Regions from separate parts of the Leuconostoc kimchii IMSNU 11154 genome, predicted to be linked through region 1. Evidence: predicted binding sites of a transcription regulator. Region 1 holds the regulator's gene; each other region holds the start of a gene.
What was found. Region 1 encodes LexA, which represses DNA repair genes until DNA is damaged. Its sites were predicted from a motif close to CNAACANNTGTTNG; they were not measured.
Positions count from the first base shown of each region.

Region 2: the regulator LexA is predicted to act here: its motif matches at 2,949-2,962, upstream of parE (DNA topoisomerase IV subunit B).
Region 3: the regulator LexA is predicted to act here: its motif matches at 2,815-2,828, upstream of dinB (DNA polymerase IV).

Region 1 is NC_014136.1:218,301-224,700, reverse strand. Features, by position in the region: gene LKI_RS01635 (dihydroorotate dehydrogenase) at 1-351, shown strand, start outside; gene pyrF (orotidine-5'-phosphate decarboxylase) at 392-1,084, shown strand; gene pyrE (orotate phosphoribosyltransferase) at 1,085-1,711, shown strand; gene lexA (transcriptional repressor LexA) at 1,759-2,400, opposite strand; gene LKI_RS01615 (YneF family protein) at 2,682-2,921, shown strand; gene LKI_RS01610 (lysophospholipid acyltransferase family protein) at 2,932-3,567, opposite strand; gene LKI_RS01605 (tRNA1(Val) (adenine(37)-N6)-methyltransferase) at 3,627-4,388, shown strand; gene LKI_RS01600 (GIY-YIG nuclease family protein) at 4,388-4,666, shown strand; gene rpsB (30S ribosomal protein S2) at 4,815-5,591, shown strand; gene tsf (translation elongation factor Ts) at 5,716-6,400, shown strand, end outside.
Region 2 is NC_014136.1:1,804,767-1,811,166, reverse strand. Features, by position in the region: gene parC (DNA topoisomerase IV subunit A) at 1-724, opposite strand, end outside; gene parE (DNA topoisomerase IV subunit B) at 851-2,908, opposite strand; gene plsY (glycerol-3-phosphate 1-O-acyltransferase PlsY) at 3,112-3,732, shown strand; gene dtd (D-aminoacyl-tRNA deacylase) at 3,757-4,203, opposite strand; gene LKI_RS09545 (RelA/SpoT family protein) at 4,240-6,400, opposite strand, start outside.
Region 3 is NC_014136.1:1,651,930-1,658,329, forward strand. Features, by position in the region: gene gtfA (sucrose phosphorylase) at 1-110, shown strand, start outside; gene LKI_RS08845 (phospho-sugar mutase) at 282-1,982, shown strand; gene rplS (50S ribosomal protein L19) at 2,112-2,471, shown strand; gene dinB (DNA polymerase IV) at 2,849-3,934, shown strand; gene LKI_RS08860 (DHH family phosphoesterase) at 4,002-4,994, shown strand; gene LKI_RS08865 (DEAD/DEAH box helicase) at 5,019-6,386, shown strand.

The sequences.
Region 1 (6,400 bases):
GGTATCGTACTGATTAATACAGTGACAGGTATGAGCTTTGATTTACAAAAACGCCAACCAAAATTAGCCCGCGGAACGGGTGGTCTGTCGGGTAAAGCTGTTCATCCGATTGCCGTACGTCTTGTTTACGAAGCAGCACAAACAGTTTCGATACCAATTATTGGTGTTGGAGGTATTGAAGCAGTGGATGATGCACTGGAATTTATGATGGCAGGCGCAAGTGCTGTGCAAGTTGGTGCAGCTTTAGCCTATAATACACATGTTATGTCAGACATCATTAAAGCACTGCCAGGTGCGTTAGATAATTATCATTTTGGTACTGTACAAGAAGTGACGCGTACGCTTAAATGAACATGACGATTTTTAAATTGTATGTTTAGGGAAGGAACTTATGATAGAGCCAGTATTTATCGCATTGGATTTTCCAGATGCAGCAGCAGCAAATACTTTTTTGTTACCATATCGCGATAGAATCGTTAAACCAGCCTTAAAGGTTGGCATGGAATTATTTTATGCTGAAGGTCCCAGTTTTATCAGGGAACTACGTGAACAAAAGTTTGATGTGTTTTTAGATTTAAAATTATATGATATTCCCACAACAGTTGGGCATGCAGTTGCCAGCTTAGCAAAATTAGATGTTCAGTACTTGACGGTGCATGCCGCAGGTGGCGAAAAGATGTTACGCGCGGCAGTAGCAAATAAAGGTGCGCATATGAAGCTACTTGCTGTAACGCAATTGACCTCATTTTCGGAAATGGACATGCAGGAAACACAGTTGACTAATGCTAGTATGTCAGAAAGTGTTATTCATTTGGCAAAGTTAGCCTACTATAGTGGTATAGATGGCACAATTAGTTCGCCGTTGGAAGCCAATCTGATTAAAAAAAATACAAGTGATTCGTTTTTGAGAATCACACCAGGTATTCGGTTGGCTGGTGATCAAGCTGACGACCAAGCACGTATTATGACACCAAAGGCAGCACATGAAAATGGTGCAACCGGTCTTGTTATTGGGCGGTCGATTACAAAAGCAGTTCAACCTATTGCAGTCTATGAACGTGTGTTAAAAGAATGGAGTAAGTAGATGACGAATTACGCAGAACAAGTAGCAGACGATTTGTTAGCCATAGGTGCGGTTAAATTTGCTCCAGATGAACCTTTCACTTGGGCTTCAGGAATTAAAAGTCCGATTTATACTGACAATCGCATGACTATTGGTGTACCAAAAGTGCGCCAAAATATTTTTAGAGGGCTGGCTGATCTGATTCAAAATGCGTACGGGGATGTTGACATCATTGGTGGTGTCGCGACAGCAGGAATTCCACATGCTGCTTGGGTTGCAGATATTTTGGATAAACCTATGATTTATGTTCGCTCAAAACCAAAAGATCACGGAGCAGGTCGACAGATAGAAGGGGCAACAGTTGCAGGGCAAAAAGTTGTGTTAATTGATGATTTGATTTCCACAGGTGGTTCAGTATTAGGGGCTGTTGAAGCCACACGTCAAGCAGGTGCTGAAGTGATTGGTGTCGTCTCAATTTTTTCATATGAGTTACCTGAAGGTGTCATTAATTTTAAACGGGCAAACCTCACGTTTAAATCGCTGACAACTTATTCGCAATTAATGGCTGCAGCAATTAAACGTGGTGAACTAAATGAGTCACAAATAACAACGCTAAAACAGTGGCAACTTAATCCTAAGCAGTGGTAAGTGTAAGCACAAAAAAACTCGGATAATTTATCCGAGTTTTTTGTGTCTTAATAAATAGCATCACGATAGAGACCAATAACTTTTCCTAAAATAGATACACGTCGCAAAATGATGGGAGACATGGCGTCATTTTCCGGTTGGAGACGGAAGTGGTCTGCTTCCCTGAAAAATCTTTTGACAGTGGCTTCATTGTCATCGTTCATTGCCACAACGACATCACCATTATCAGCATTATCTTGTTTACGAACAATAACCTTATCACCATCTAATATACCAATGTTGACCATGGAATTGCCACGAACATTTAACATGAACATATCACCATCAAATTGCATTAAATTATCAGGGATAGGGAAGAATTCAGTTGCCTCTTCTTCAACAGCTAAAATAGGTGTTCCAGCTGTTACAAGTCCAAGAACTGGGATGCGACCTGGGGTTGTTGAAACACCCAAAGCTTCGAGACCTGAATCAGTGACTTCAATCGCACGAGCGCGAGGCTTTGAGGCGTCTTTTAAAAGATAACCCTTCTTAACCAAACGTTCAATGTGACCATGAATGGTCGATGACGATGACAAGCCAACTGCCTCACCAACTTCACGAACTGTAGGTGGGTAACCGTTTGTTATTTGTGCTTCATGGATAAAACGGAGCACTTGAAGTTGTTTACTTTCTTGAATTTGAATTGCCATATGGGGTTTTAGTCCTTAATTCTACTCGATTTAATATATTATTATTATAACGAACAATCTCTAACAAATCAAACATTTGTTCGTTTCTTTGTATTTTGGTAATAAATTTATTGCGAAAATTTACTATTTCTTTAAAATTAAGCTGATTTTAAAAAAATGTGTGGATAAAATGCATATATGCTAATTGTTCTTACTTTAAATAAAAAAACAGCATATTTCTGATATTATCGTCTTGTGGTTTATGCTATAATTAGTTTTAGAAATTTAGTAAGGGGAATACTATGAATATAGGTATTGGACTTGTCATATTGATTGCAGTGTTAGCCTTGGTTATCGGATTGGCAGCTGGTTTTTTCTTAGCGCGTAACTCAATGAAAAGTTATTTAGCAAAGAATCCACCAATTTCAGAAGAAATGATGAAATCGATGATGATGTCAATGGGACAAAAGCCATCACAGAAAAAGTTGAATCAAATGATGGCTCAAATGAAGCAACAAAGCGAACAAGCGCAAAAAAAATAAGCCAATTGGCTTATTTTTTTTCGCGTTTGGGATCCAGGTATACCCAATCAGGGTTCACTTCGTGATCGAGATTATCAAATGCTTCTTGAATCAACTCAGTATATTTAGCGATGTTTTCTTTGTTCAATCTGTCTTTGCGATCAATGATAATTGGTTCACCAAAATTAATCACTGTGTTGTTCCTTTTAAATAACTGACCGAATGAGACGGGCCCTTGGTAAACTGTAGGAACAAGGGCTTTGCCCGCCATTTTGGCAATCAAGAGGGAACCGGATTTTAATTCATCGCTATGTCGAGAACCTGATGGAAACATAATTAATGAACGATTACCCTTTTTGAGTTCATTGACTGGAACTTTAATAACACTCGGTCCGACGTTTTCTCGGTCAACAGGAAACGCACCAGCAGATCTTATTAACCAAGCCAATGGTGGAAATTTGAATAATTCAACTTTGGCCATAAAAATAAAGTGTTTTGGGTAGGCTGCAATGGCATACCAAATAGGATCCCACCAGGTCCGATGGGGGCCGACAAGAATATAATTTTCATTAACAGGGATACGATCACGATTCATGTACTTGATACGTCCGTTGATAACCCATATAATACTTACAGCTATACCACGCAGAAAATCATAAAATTTCATTATTATTCACCTCATAAACTATCTTCATTAATTTTACACGATAAAGCGAGAAAAAAACAATGACTGAAGTAATTCTTAAAGAAGGAGAGCGTATTGATGGCTTACCTTCGCAAAATGTTCATATTATCCAAAATCCCGATATGTTTTCTTACTCCTTAGATGCCATATTATTAGCCCACTTTGCTGGGGTAAAAGGTAAAGGTGCTGGGTTAACGGTTGATTTAGGTGCTGGCACAGGTGCCGTTGGTCTTTTTTATTCACCAAAGGTCATCGGCAAAATTAAGCTAGTTGAGATTCAGCCTGAATTAGCTGAAATGGCACAACGCAGCATTGAAATGAATGGTTTGCAAAAACGTGTTAGTGTCCTGTTATCTGATATGAAAGATATTTTTAATGATATTCAACCTGGATCAGTGGAAACTGTTTTATCAAATCCACCATACTTCCCACTTAATGAAATGACAAAGACTAATCATGATACGCACTATGAACTTGCACGGCACGAATTAACAATTGATTTGCCTGGTTTAGCTCAAGTTGCCAATAAGTTATTAAAAAATAATGGTAAATTTTATATGGTTCATCGGCCAGACCGGCTGACGGATGTTTTTTCCGCATTTGAGCAACGAAAATTGCGGATTAAGCGTATGCAATTTGTTTATGGCAAAAGCGATCGTGAGGCAAATATGGTTCTTGTTGAGGCTATTAAAGCAGGTCGCCCAGGAGGGGTGCGCATTATGCCGCCAATTATTGCTTATACGCCAGAAAATAATTATACTTCGCAAGTAGAAGAGATATTATATGGTCAAGCGTGGTCATGATGAAGCTATATTACTTTTATGTCTTATATACTGCAGATGGTTACTTTTATGGTGGTTTCACTGATAATGTTCAGCGCCGATTTAAAACCCATGAATCGGGTAAAGGGGCAAAATTCACACGCGTTAAATCAAGACATCCTTTAAAACTAATCTATGAAGAATCATTTGAAACTAAACATGATGCATTACATGCAGAAGCTGCTTTCAAAAAACTGACCAGAAAACAGAAAGAATTATTCTTAACTGAACATCATCTTGATTCCAGTATTTGGCAATAACAGCTTGTAATTCTACACAAAATAACGTATACTGTTAAGTGTTGTGATTTACAACAAATACACACGGCAAACAAGTTCATATAGGTGCAGAAATGTCAGTATGAACGTCGAATTTGTCGGCGGAAAAAAACCTAGGAGACTATATATTATGGCAGTTATTTCAATGAAAGAACTCCTCGAAGCAGGTGTTCACTTTGGTCACCAAACACGTCGTTGGGACCCAAAAATGGATGAATATATCTTTACAGAACGTAATGGTATCCATATCATCGATTTACAAAAAACAGTTAAGTTAGTTGATGAAGCTTATAACTTTATTCGTAATGCATCAACTGATGATGCTAACTTTTTGTTTGTTGGTACAAAGAAACAAGCCTCAGACGCGATTGCTGAAGAAGCAACGCGCGCCGGTCAATACTTTATCAATCATCGTTGGTTGGGTGGTACTTTAACAAATTGGAATACAATCAAGACACGTATCCAACGTTTGAAGGACTTGGAAACAATGGCCGAAGACGGTACATTTGAACAATTGCCTAAAAAAGAAGTTGTTTTGTTAAACAAGCAACGTGAAAAGTTGAATAAATTCTTGGGTGGTATCAAGGATATGCCTGGTTTGCCAGACGTATTGTTTGTTGTTGACCCTAAGAAGGAAGAAATTGCCGTTAAGGAAGCAAATATGTTGAACATTCCAGTTGTGGCAATGATTGACACAAACGCTAACCCTGAAGTGGTTGACGTTAAAATTCCTGCTAACGATGATGCTATTCGTGCTGTTCGTTTGATTACTGCTAAGATGGCTGATGCGATTATCGAAGGTCGTCAAGGTCAAGATTCAGCACCTGAAGATGCTTTTGTTGCGGGTGACGAAAATACAGAATCAATCGAAGAAATCACTAACATTGTCGAAGAAGGCAATAACTAATATTTTAATGACAAATGCCGTTCCTGCGGACCTGTTTGGGACGCAGAGTGGCATTTTTATTTGTCCGGAACATATAAAAAGCATGTTATAATAAAATCATAAATTATTTTAGAGGAGCAATATAATGGCAATTACTGCTGCACAAGTAAAAGAACTACGTGATAAGACGTCTGTTGGTATGATGGATGCTAAGAAGGCTTTAGTAGAATCTGACGGTGACTTAGATAAAGCAATTGATTTGCTTCGCGAAAAAGGTATGGCTAAGGCTGCTAAGAAGGGCGACCGTGTCGCTGCTGAAGGCATGACTTATGTTGCCGTTAGCGGTAATAAAGCTGCTATCATTGAATTAAATTCAGAAACTGACTTTGTTGCTGGAAATGCTGAATTTAATGATTTGTTAAAGGCTGTAGCCAACACAATTGTTGAATTTTCACCAAAAGATGTTGAAGCTGCTTTGGCACTTGAAGTTGAAGCTGGGCAGACATTGAATGACAAAATTATTGGCACAACACAAATTACTGGTGAAAAGATTACGCTACGTCGCTTCACAGTTGTTGAAAAGTCTGATACTGAAAATTTTGGTGCTTACTCACATTTAGCTGGCTCAATTTCATCACTAGTTGTTGTTGATGGTGCGTCATCAGAAGCAGCCCGCGATATTGCAATGCACGTTGCGGCGATCGCTCCTAAGTACGTTTCGGACGACGAAGTACCGGCTGAAGTTGTTGAAAAAGAAAAGTCAGTTCAACTGGCTTCTGAAGATTTGGCGGGTAAGCCTGATAACATCAAAGAAAAGATGGTTGAAGGAC
Region 2 (6,400 bases), 420 kb from region 1:
TAGCACGTACAACAATTTTACCTCGTCCGGTTTTATAAGCTTTTTTAATACCATCAAGGCCTTGGATTATTCCTCCAGTTGGAAAATCAGGGCCCTTGACGTATCGCATTAAGGTTGACAAAGGTGCCTCAGGATGATCCAATAGGTACGTTAACGCAGCATTAATTTCTTTTAAATTATGTGGTGGAATTTCTGTGGCATATCCTGCTGATATACCAGTTGCACCATTAATAAACAAACTCGGAATACGAGAAGGCAACACTGTTGGCTCATATGTTGTATCATCAAAATTCAAAACCATGTCAACAGTCTCTTGTCCCAAGTCTGCCATCATTTCACCAGCTATTTTTGACAAACGCGCCTCGGTATAACGCATTGCCGCTGCAGGGTCATTATCAATTGAACCGTTATTACCATTCATATCGATTAAAGGTTCACGAACTTTCCAGTCTTGCGATAAGCGTACCATTGCCTCATAAATAGAGGAATCACCGTGCGGGTGAAAATTACCCATGACGTTACCAACAGACTTTGCTGACTTTCGATAAGGATGATCATATGTATTACCATCTTGATCCATCGCAAAAAGAATACGTCGTTGCACTGGCTTCAGCCCATCACGAATATCTGGCAATGCACGTTCTTGAATAATATATTTTGAGTAGCGTCCAAAACGCTCACCCATCACTGCTTCCAGTGAAAGTTCAGTTATACGATCTGCCATATATGCGAATGCCTGCTTATCTCAATTAAGTAGGCCTATTTCCTTTCAAATAAATGAGTTATGTAAAGACCATGCACAATTGTACACGGTTAATTGATATATCATAAAGTACACAATAAAAATCAATTAATTTTGCCAATTTTTTATCACCGGATCACTTGTCACTGATGATTTATCCTTATTATTTTTTTCATGCTGACGGGCTTTTTCAAAAACATCACTTGACTTAGTATCATCGCCATCAACTGTATCCAGAATAGACCCCGCTTCGTCCAAAGTAAAATGAACATTGGCTTCAATCCACTCTCGACGAGGCTCAACTTTATCACCCATCAACGTTGTGACACGCTTCTCAGCTAATACTGCGTCATCAATTTTAACGCGTATTAAAGTTCGTGTTTCTGGGTTCATTGTGGTTTCCCAAAGAAGTGGTGCATTCATTTCGCCAAGACCTTTAAACCGAGTTAACTCATAACGCGCTTCATTTTGGCTTGTAATCGTTTCTAACTCATCGTTTGTCCACGCAAATTTATCGTCAAACTTCTTTGACGCATACTTCACACGATACAGTGGTGGCAACGCAATATAAACACGTCCCGCTTCAATCAAGGGGCGCATATATTTATAAAAGAAGGTTAACAGCAAGGTTTGAATATGAGCACCATCATCATCGGCATCAGTCATAATGATTATTTTATTAAATGCTGTGTCTGCTACCTTGAAATCATTACCAACACCACCACCAATTGCATAGATTAATGTTGATATTTCTTCGTTCTTCAAAATATCAACTAACTTAGCCTTCTCTGTGTTCAAAACTTTACCACGTAGTGGCAAGATAGCTTGAAATTTACGGTCACGCCCTTGTTTAGCAGAACCACCGGCCGAATCACCTTCGACAAGAAAAAGTTCATTACGTTCTGCGTTCTTTGATTGCGCTGGCGCCAATTTACCTGATAGTAAACGTTCTTTTTGACCCTTTGCCTTGCCTGTTCGACTTTCATCACGCGCCTTACGAGCGGCCTCGCGCGCCTCACGTGCACGAATTGCCTTTCGAATTAAGTTCTGACCAAAATCACCATTCTCCATCAAAAAACGCCCAAGTGTTTCGTTGACAACTGAGTCCACAATACCACGAGCTTCAGGTGTTCCTAATTTATCTTTTGTCTGACCTTCGAATTGTAAGAATTGTTCCGGTACTCGCAATGAAATAACAGCTGCTAGCCCCTCTCTAACATCTGTTCCTTCAAGATTTTTATCTTTTTCTTTTAAAAGATTAACCTTTCGTGCATATTCATTGAAAGCCTTAGTCCAAGCCGTTCGAAAACCAACTTCATGTGTCCCACCATCTTGCGTTCTAACATTATTGACAAATGATAATAGTGTTTCAGAATAACCATCATTGTATTGTGCGGCAACATCAACCACAATGCCTGATTGTTCGCCTTCAAAAGTCATCACAGGACCAATGGTGCCCTTATCTTCGTTCAAAAAGCCAACGAAAGCTTCTAATCCCTTTTCATAATGATAAGTCTCCACTCGAGCAGGTTTTACCCGCTCATCAGTCAGTGAAAATTTAACACCTGACATTAAGAAGGCTGATTCACGGAGCCTTTCAGACAAAGTATCATACTTATAGACAACGGCACTAAATATTGTTGGATCTGGCTTAAACGTCACGGTAGTGCCAGACTTCTCTTTAGTCACACCTAAATCCCGCAACGTGCCAACTGGTTGCCCCCCATTAGTAAAATCTTCCTGCCATTTATGGCCATCGCGAACAATGGTAACCTGTAAACTTTCTGATAAGGCGTTAACAACGGATGAACCAACGCCATGAAGGCCTCCAGAAGTAGCATAACCACCTTGACCAAATTTACCACCAGCATGAAGAACAGTTAAAATAACTTCTGGCGTTGGTTTACCCGACTCATGAAGACCAACGGGCATACCACGTCCAAAATCTTGAACAGTAATTGAATTATTTGAATGAATGGTAACACGTATGTCATTACCAAAACCACCCAGTGCTTCATCCACCGCGTTATCAACAATTTCATAAACTAAATGATGCAAACCACGACCGTCTGTCGATCCGATATACATCCCAGGACGTTTACGCACAGCCTCAAGGCCTTCTAAAATTTTTATTGAATCTGAATCATAATGGTTTTTTTCTGCCATGAATACTCATATCTTTCTTAATTTAAAACATTGTCATGATCGAACAGTTGTTCATTTTCATGCATCAATCTATATTATCATAGAGTAAAAATCACATTCTGACAAGTACAAATATTTTATTTTAATTAAGTTACCCCCTCTACTATCTGTTTTTATGATAGAATTAACTCTGTGTTGACGCACAACTATAAGGAGTTCAAATTATGTTTTTAATCATATTAATGTTTATTCTATCTTATCTTCTAGGTTCTCTCATGCCTGGTCTTTGGATTGGTCAAGTCTTTTATCATAAGGATATTCGTGATGAAGGATCCGGTAATATTGGCACAACTAATTCTTTTAGAGTGCTTGGACCTGTTGCCGGTGTTGTCACATTAACATTAGATTTATTAAAAGGCACTGCAGCTGGTTTACTGCCTCTTTTGTTCCATAGTCATATTAATCCGATGTTAGTTGGTATTGCTGCAATTATTGGCCACACTTTCTCAATTTGGCTTAAATTCAAAGGCGGTAAGGCCGTTGCTACCTCAGCTGGCGTGTTACTGGCTTATAACCCTCAATTTTTCATGCTAGTAATTCTAATTTTTATTCTAATATTGATTTTAACCTCTATGGTTTCTCTTAGCGCAATGATTAGTTTCAGTTTTGCTGTCATCACCTCGCTATTCTATCATGATTTCACTTTAACATTTGTTGCTGCAATTTTAACAATTTTCGTTTTTTATCGACATCGTTCAAATATTAAACGTATAAAAAATGGTACAGAAAGTACCGTGCCATTTGGTATCTATGCTATGATTCGTAAAAAAAATAATAAAAAATGACTTTGCTTGGAGCAAAGTCATTTTTTATTGGTGTTGTGTATCAAAAAGAATGGTTACGGGCCCATCATTAACTAAAGAAACTTGCATATCAGCACCGAATTCACCCGTCTTAACCAGCAACCCATTACGTCGTAATGAAGCATTAAACTGATCATATAAATTTGCTGCCAAATCAGGTGCTCCCGCATCTGTAAAACTTGGTCTGTTACCTTTTTTTGTGTTAGCAAACAATGTAAATTGTGAAATAGACAATATTTGTCCTTGAACATCATGAATACTTAAATTCATCCGACCATCGCTATCTTCAAAAATACGTAATCGTTTAATTTTGTGCACTAAATAATCAATATCTGCCTGTGTATCATCATCTGATACACCAACCAGTAGTACATAACCTTGTCCTATGTCACCAAGTTGTTGATTGTTAACAGAGACACTTGCTTCTTTAACACGCTGTAATACAATTTTCATAATTTAAAACTCCTAGATTGTCCATGATTTTCGTGGTTAATGGAAGGTACGTTCCACATCATAAACAGCTGGTAAACTATTGAGTGAATCCATAATTATATTTAATTGCTCACTATTCTTGACACCCAGTGATAATGACACTTGTGCCATACTATTTTTAGTCACATGACCATTAACAGAGTTAACAAATTTTGTTCGATTGTTAACTGTACGCAAAACGTCATTCAATAAGCCATTACGATTTTCGCCATGCACAGTTAAGTCAGCATCATAATTCGGTTTTAGACCCTTTTTATCTTCCCACTCAACATCAACTAACCGTTGCCCCTCAGTTTGAGCAGCACGAATATTTGGGCAGCCAACGCGATGAACAGATATGCCACGTCCCTTGGTGATATATCCTTTTATTTGATCACCTGGAACCGGTGTACAACAACGCCCTAACCGAACTAATAAATTATCAACACCTGCAATAATAATATTATCTGAGGTACCCTTTTGTCGTTGCGTCAGCGCAGTCTCATCACGCTTGATTTCATGCCCTTCCTCCAAAAGTTCCCGTTGTAATTCGGCCGTCTCTACTTCTTGTTGTGCTTCGCGAATGCCCTCTGTGAGTTTATTTGATACACCTGGTACTGCCACATCACCATAACCCATGGCAGCAAACATATCATCATATGAATGATAATGTAGCGCCTCAGCTGCTTTAATTAGATGACTCGTGGTTAACAAATCAGACACGTTAAAACCAGTTTCTCGTAAATGACGTGTCAATAACTCCCGACCTGCTTCGATATTGTCATCACGGTCTAATTGTTTAAAATATTGTTTAATCTTATTACGCGCACGCCGTGTTGAGACTAAGTCTAACCAATCACGACTCGGCTTAGCCGTAGAACTTGTAATAATTTCAATAATATCGCCTGTTTTAATTTTATAATCCAACGGCACGATGCGACCATTTACCTTTGCGCCAGTTGTTGTGATTCCCACATTAGTATGTATCGAAAAAGCCATATCTAGCGGCCCAGCACCCTTAGCCAATTCAAACACATCGCCACGTGGTGTAAAAGCATAGACACGATCACTAAATAAATCACCTTGTACGCCAGCCATGAAATCCTCGGCGCTTTTAGCATCCTCTTGTAATTCTAAGATACCTTGAATCACATTCAAGGCTTGTTGGCTATGGTCGCTAACCCTAGCTTCCTTGTTAGAACCTTTGTTCTTTTTATATGCCCAATGTGCTGCAACACCAAATTCAGCTACTTCATGCATGCTATGTGTTCGAATTTGCACTTCTAAAGGTCGGCCACCTGGCCCGATAACAGTCGTATGTAGACTTTGATAACCATTGGCTTTTGGTAAGGCAATATAATCTTTAAAACGACCCGGCAAAGGCATCCACTTAGAGTGAATGGCGCCCAGTACAGCATATGTATCTGGAATCGTATCGGTCAAAACACGCACAGCTGATAAATCATAAATTTCCTCAAATGCTTTGTGTTTATCAGTCATTTTACGATAAATAGAGTAAATATGCTTTGGTCGACCATAAACACTCACATTGTGCAGTTCTAAATCTTGAATCGCTTTTTGAATTTCGGAAACAGCTTCTTGCACATAACGAATACGTTCATCACGTTTCATATTCATTTGTGAAGCAATACTATGATACTTTTCTGGATCTAAATAACTTAAAGACAGATCCTCGAGTTCCCACTTAATTGTACTAATTCCTAAGCGATCAGCTAACGGTGCATAAATATCTAAGGTTTCGTTGGCAATACGGCGTTGTTTATCTTCACGTAAGGCACCTAATGTCCGCATATTATGCAATCGGTCAGCTAGTTTCACAATGATGACACGAATATCTTTTGACATCGCCAAAAGCAACTTACGGTGATTTTCTGCCAATTGTTCTTGCGAATTTTTATATCGAATTTTACTAATTTTAGTGACGCCATCAATAATCTGGGCAATTGTACGACCAAATTTAGCTTCAACATCTGCTAGTGTTGCTGTTGTATCTTCAACAACGTCATGCAAATAACCAGAAATGACAGTTGCAGTATCCATTTTGATTTCAGCTAAAATGCCTGCAACTTGGATAGGATGAACAATATAAGGCTCACCAGATTGACGTAATTGTTTTTTGTGCAAATCAGACGCCCACTCATAAGCCTCTTTTACTTTT
Region 3 (6,400 bases), 570 kb from region 1:
TAACACGTTCATCAGCAGATGGTAAGACAGTCGCTGTATTGGATGCTAACTTTGCAACTAAAAACTTTACTGTAACTGAAAATGGTAAAGAAATATTTACGACAAAGTAATTGTCATATTCAAAAAGCGCCTAGGCGCTTTTTTGCTAGGATAAATTAATGATTACGCTGTATTTTTAAAATGATACGAAATTAACAGCCTTGTAAATATGATACTTAACTTATCTGTTTGCAAAGAATTAAAGTTTGTTATAATGAACTTATAAAATATAGGAGAAAAACATGAGCTATCAAAAAAGTTTAGCACAATGGCAAGCAGCTACATTGCCTGACTACTTGGAAAAGAATCTATCTGAATACACACCGGATCAACAAGAAGATGCCTTTTATCAAAATTTGAGCTTTGGTACTGCCGGCATGCGTGGCGTTTTAGGTGCAGGAACAAACCGTATGAATATCTTTACGGTACGTCAAGTAACCGAAGCATTGGCAAGATACATTGATGCCCAAGGTGCATCAGCAAAGAAACGTGGTGTTGCTATCAGCTTTGATTCACGTCATTTTTCACCTGAATTTGCATCAGATGCTGCGCAGGTGTTATCAGCACATCATATTAAATCATATTTGTTCAGTAGTTTGCGTCCAACGCCTGAATTGTCATTTGCGGTTCGTGAGTTAGGGGCATTTGCAGGAATTATGATCACGGCATCGCATAATCCTAAAGAATATAACGGCTATAAGGTCTATGGTGAAGACGGTGGTCAAATGGTGCCGGAGGCGGTTGATATCGTTGTTGCGGAACTAGAACAAATTAAAGACATATTCAATATCGCCTTAGATACGACTAATGAATACGTTCAAGTGATTGATTCAGATATTGATGATAAATATCTCAAGAATATTGCGACAGTTACAGTTGATAAAGATTTAGTTGCTAAAGAAGGTGCATCATTAAAATTTGTCTACTCACCATTACATGGGACCGGACAATATATTGGTGAAAAAGCGTTACAACAAGCTGGATTTACGAACTATTCTATCGTCAAGGAACAGGCTGTTATCGATGGTGATTTTCCAACTGTGAAAAAGCCTAATCCTGAAGATGCTGCTGCATTAGAAATGGCGATTGCCTATGCTAAAAAAGATGGTGCTGATGCCGTCGTTGCAACTGATCCAGATGCTGATCGTATGGGTGCTGCAGTTAAATTGGCAGATGGTAGTTTTCAGGTCTTAACAGGCAATCAAATTGCTGCTGTTTTAGTTAACTATTTGTTGACAGCTAAGAAAAATACAAATACATTACCTGAAAATGGGGCAATTGTTACGTCTATTGTATCCTCACGTTTTGCTTCAAAAGTGGCTGACAGTTTTGGCGTGATTACTGCAGATGTTTTGACCGGATTTAAATACATTGCAGCAACAATTGATCAGTATGAAGCAACCAAAGAACAGACCTTCTTGTTTGGCTTTGAAGAAAGTTTTGGTTATCTTGTCAAACCATTTTCACATGATAAGGATGCCATCCAAGCGTTGGTTCTATTTGCGGAAGTAGCTGCTTATTACAAATCACAAGGTAAGACTTTTGCGGATGGCTTACAAGATTTATTTGAAAAGTTTGGTTATTTTGAAGAAAAGACCATTAGTTTGGACTTCCCAGGTATTCATGGTGGCGATGAGATGGCAGCCATTATTGCTAAGTTTAGAGATCATCAACCGGTCACAATCGGTGGTTTAAAGGTTATCCGAACACAAGACTTTTCGACAGCAACACAAACGACAATTGCGGGTCAAGTGACAACATTACCACAACCAAAGGCTAATGTTTTGAAGTATTGGCTTGAAGATGGTTCATGGGTTGCAGTACGTCCTTCAGGAACTGAACCTAAATTGAAGTTTTATATTGGTGTAGAATCAGGGTCACAGTCGGAATCTCAAGCTAAAATTGATGTGATATCAGAAGATTTAATGACTTACACAAAGTAATATGTCAATAATAGACAATAAAAAGATAATTTGTTATAATGTATGAAGGCTTAAAAGCCATATTAACGATAATCCGCTGTGCGTTTAGTCTAAGGGCGAGTGTAAGATTGTCGACTAGGAGAATGACCAATGCGTCAAAATAGTATTTTAGAAAACATTACATCAGCACAATTACGTTCTGATATCCCTGAATTCCGTGCTGGTGATACAGTCAAGGTCTTTGCTAAGATTGTTGAAGGCACACGCGAACGTATTCAATTGTTCGAAGGTGTTGTTATCAAGCGTAAGGGTACTGGTATCCAAGCAACATATACAGTGCGTAAGATTTCATCTGGTGTTGGTGTGGAACGTACTTTCCCATTACACTCACCACGTGTTGATAAAATTGAAGTTACACGTTTTGGTGCCGTTCGTCGTGCCAAGTTGTACTACTTGCGTGCTTTGCAAGGAAAAGCAGCTCGTATCAAGGAACGCCGTCGCGACGTTTAATTTATTTAAAAACACATCCTCAGGGGTGTGTTTTTGTCTGATTACAGTATATGAATAAGATAAAATTAAATATTTTTTCTTGTAATATTTACGTAATAAAACAGCAAAGATTACGATATAAAAAAACGCTCTCGAGGGGTTATACTTAATACATACTCGAATAATATTTGAGTTTCATTACTCCCCTAGTAATGTTTCAATCAGCCCCCCAATTACTGATTGATTGAGTTGTTAACTTTATGGTTAACAACTAGCCCCCTGACCATTGCCCTCTTCGGTCAGGGGGTTTTTATATGCAGTTCGTTTAATTCAAATAAAGCAAGACTTATTACTGGTTAAAAGACGAACAAGTGTTCTTTTTGTGATAAAATATAAGTATGACTGATTTTTTAATTGCTAATGATGCACGTAAAATTTTACATGTGGATCTTGATGCTTTTTATGCGCAAGTTGAAATGCGTGATAATCCTGAATTACGAACCAAGGCGTTGATTATATCACGTGATCCGGAAGAGACCGGCGGTCACGGCGTCGTGGCGACAGCTAACTATATTGCCAGAAATCTTGGTATTCATTCCGCAATGCGTGCAGCTGAAGCCAAGCGTTTGGCACCTAATGGGGTGTTTTTGACGCCCAATTTTAGTAAATATAAAATTGTATCTCAACAAATTCATGAGATTTTCCATAATTTTACAGATAAAGTTGAACCTGTAGCCTTTGATGAAGCTTATCTGGATATAACAGATTTAAATCAGCCAAGCGCGCAAATAGCAGCTGAGATTCGACATGAAATATTAAGGGCAACGCGATTAACAAGTTCGATTGGCGTATCCCACAATAAACTGTTGGCAAAGTTAGGTTCCGAGTTTAATAAACCAAATGGTGTCACTGTGATAACGCCAGAAAATATGTTGTTATTTCTTGATGAATTAAGTATTGGTGAATTTAGGGGTGTTGGTAAAAAAACACGTGAAAAATTCGAAGCTTTAGATATTGAAAATGGGGCGCAATTACGAGTTATGTCTTATGAGAAATTACGCGGGTTATTTGGTAAAATGGGTGAAAATCTTTATTGGCAGGCACGTGGTGTTCATTTTGGCGAAGTAAAATGGCAACGTCAGCAGCAGTCAATTGGCAAAGAAGAAACATTTGATCAGATGTTACATCGAGAATTTGATATACAAGAAGAATTTAAAAAGCTGGCTGTGAGCATGATTAAAACCATGCGTACACGTCATCTTGTTGGTCGAACACTTAATATTAAAATACGTGATGCTAATTTTGTGACCACGACACGAGCGACGACTCATGAAAAACCCTGGCCACTCTCAGAAGAGGCATTTGTCCAAAATGCACAAGTTATATTTGATGAACTAATAGAGGCGCCTTTTTCAATTCGACTATTAGGTATGTCAATGAGTAATTTACAATCAAGTGCATTTGAGGAAATGACGCTGTTTTAAACGTGATATACTAGATAGAGGCATACTGCGTCGACGTGCCGAGACACGAAATGAGAAAGACAAAATTATGGCAACAATTGAAGTGCAACTATTTGAACAAATTAAACGATATGACACAATTATTATTCATCGTCACCAAAGACCAGATCCAGATGCATTCGGATCACAACTAGGATTAAAGGCTATATTAGAGGCAAGTTTTCCAGAAAAACGTATTTATGCCGTTGGTAAAGCAGTTCCAGGGTTAGCATGGATGAGCGAAGATAGTTCGTTCATGGATGACATTCCTGATAAAACATACCGTAATGCCTTAGTTATTATGGTAGATACGGCAAATGCGCCACGTATTGACGACCAACGATGGTCTAATGGATTGGAAACAATTAAGATTGACCATCATCCTAATGATGATCCTTATGGTGATTGGCAGTGGGTTAAGGAAGGTCACTCCGCAACAAGCACCATGATTTTCGAGTTTTATGAAGCACTCAAGGATCAAGGGCTTGTTATGACAGATAAGGCAGCACGTTTATTGTACATTGGCATTGTTGGCGATACTGGTCGGTTTATGTATAGTATGGATCAGGAAACTTTCCGTGTTGTTTCGGAACTGTTTGGGTATCATTTTGATTATGAAGCTGTTCACCATAGCATGGAAACCATTTCTGAAAGTGCTGCCAAACTATCCGGCTATGTCTTACAAAACCTTACAATTTTGCCTTCTGGATTTGCTTATCTTATACTAACTAAGGCGCTAGTCCAACAATTTGATTTGCGTGAATCAGGGACAGCATTTGTCGTTCCGTTACCGGCTAAAATTGATAAAGTCAAAGCTTGGGCCATTTTTGAGGAACAAGACGAGGGAAATTACCGTGTTCGGTTACGTTCGCGGACGATTACCATTAATAAAATAGCGAACCAATTTGAGGGTGGTGGACACCCAATGGCTTCTGGTGCTTGGGCACAAACCTCACATGATGTTGACCGTTTAATCAAAACAGTGGATGAGGCATTGATTACGCAGTATGATAGCAAAGAAACCAGCTCAAAAAATAATTGAGCTCATTGAAAGTAGAGAAAATTGATGGCAGAAATTGCAAACCAATTTGGACAATTTAATTTAAGTCCTGAAATTATTACCGCTTTGACAGCCATTGGCTTTACAAAGCCAACGCCTGTTCAGGCAAAACTTATCCCTAGTATTCTGAAGGGTAATGATGTTGTTGGACAATCACAAACTGGATCAGGAAAAACACACACTTTTTTGATTCCGATATTTAATCAATTAGAACAAAACAAAGCATATGCTCAAGCTGTTATAACAACGCCATCACGTGAATTAGCTGCACAAATTACAAAAGCAGCCAAAGATTTTTCAGAACAGTGGCATCAAGATGCTATTATTTCTGAATTTGTAGGCGGGACCGATAAATTACGTCAAATTAAGCAGCTTGAAAAAGGGCAACCACAAATTGTGATTGGTACACCGGGTCGTATTAAAGATCTAGTTGCTTCGGGTGCTCTAAAATTGCACGCCGTAAAGACTTTTGTCGTTGATGAAGCTGATATGACGTTAGACATGGGATTCTTGAACGAAGTAGATTTTATTGCTGGTGTGATGCCAGCAAATTTGCAAACCCTAGTCTTTAGTGCCACGATGCCCGAAAAATTGAAACCATTTCTAAAAAAATATTTAGATAATCCACAATTTGAAGCAATTCCTGTATCAACGGTCATTGCGGATACAATTGATAACTGGTTGTTAGCAACGAAATCTAAAGATAAAAACGATGTGATCTATCAAGTATTAACAATAGGGAACCCTTATTTAGCCTTAGTTTTTGCTAATACAAAAGATAGAGCAAAAGAAATTGTTTCTAACCTACGTGGTCGCGGTTTAAAAGTTGCAGAAATTCATGGTGATATTGAACCACGAGAACGACGTCGTGTGATGAAAGCTATTCAGAATTTGGAATATCAATATGTTGTGGCAACTGATTTAGCAGCTCGAGGTATTGATATTACTGGTGTATCACATGTAATTAATGATGATATTCCAGAAGAATTAGAGTTTTTTGTCCATCGTGTTGGCCGAACAGGCCGTAATGGGTTACCTGGTCTGGCGATTACACTGTATGGTCCAGATGAAGAAAATGAAGTTGAAGAATTAGAAGCTTTGGGTATTAATTTTAAAGCTAAGCAGATTAAAGATAACGAAATTGTAGATATTAAGGATCGGCGTGCTCGTAAACAACGTGTAGCGACGACTCGGAAACTTGATCCGACAATGGTAGGTATGGTTAAAAAGAAGAAGAAAATTGTGAAGCCAGGCTATAAACGTCGTATCAAAAAGGCACTTCAGCGTAAGGATCAAATGGATCGACGGATTTCAAAACGAGAAGATATGCGTGCAATACGCAAAGAAAATAAAAAACGTGGTGATAATCAATAAAAAAACACGTGGTT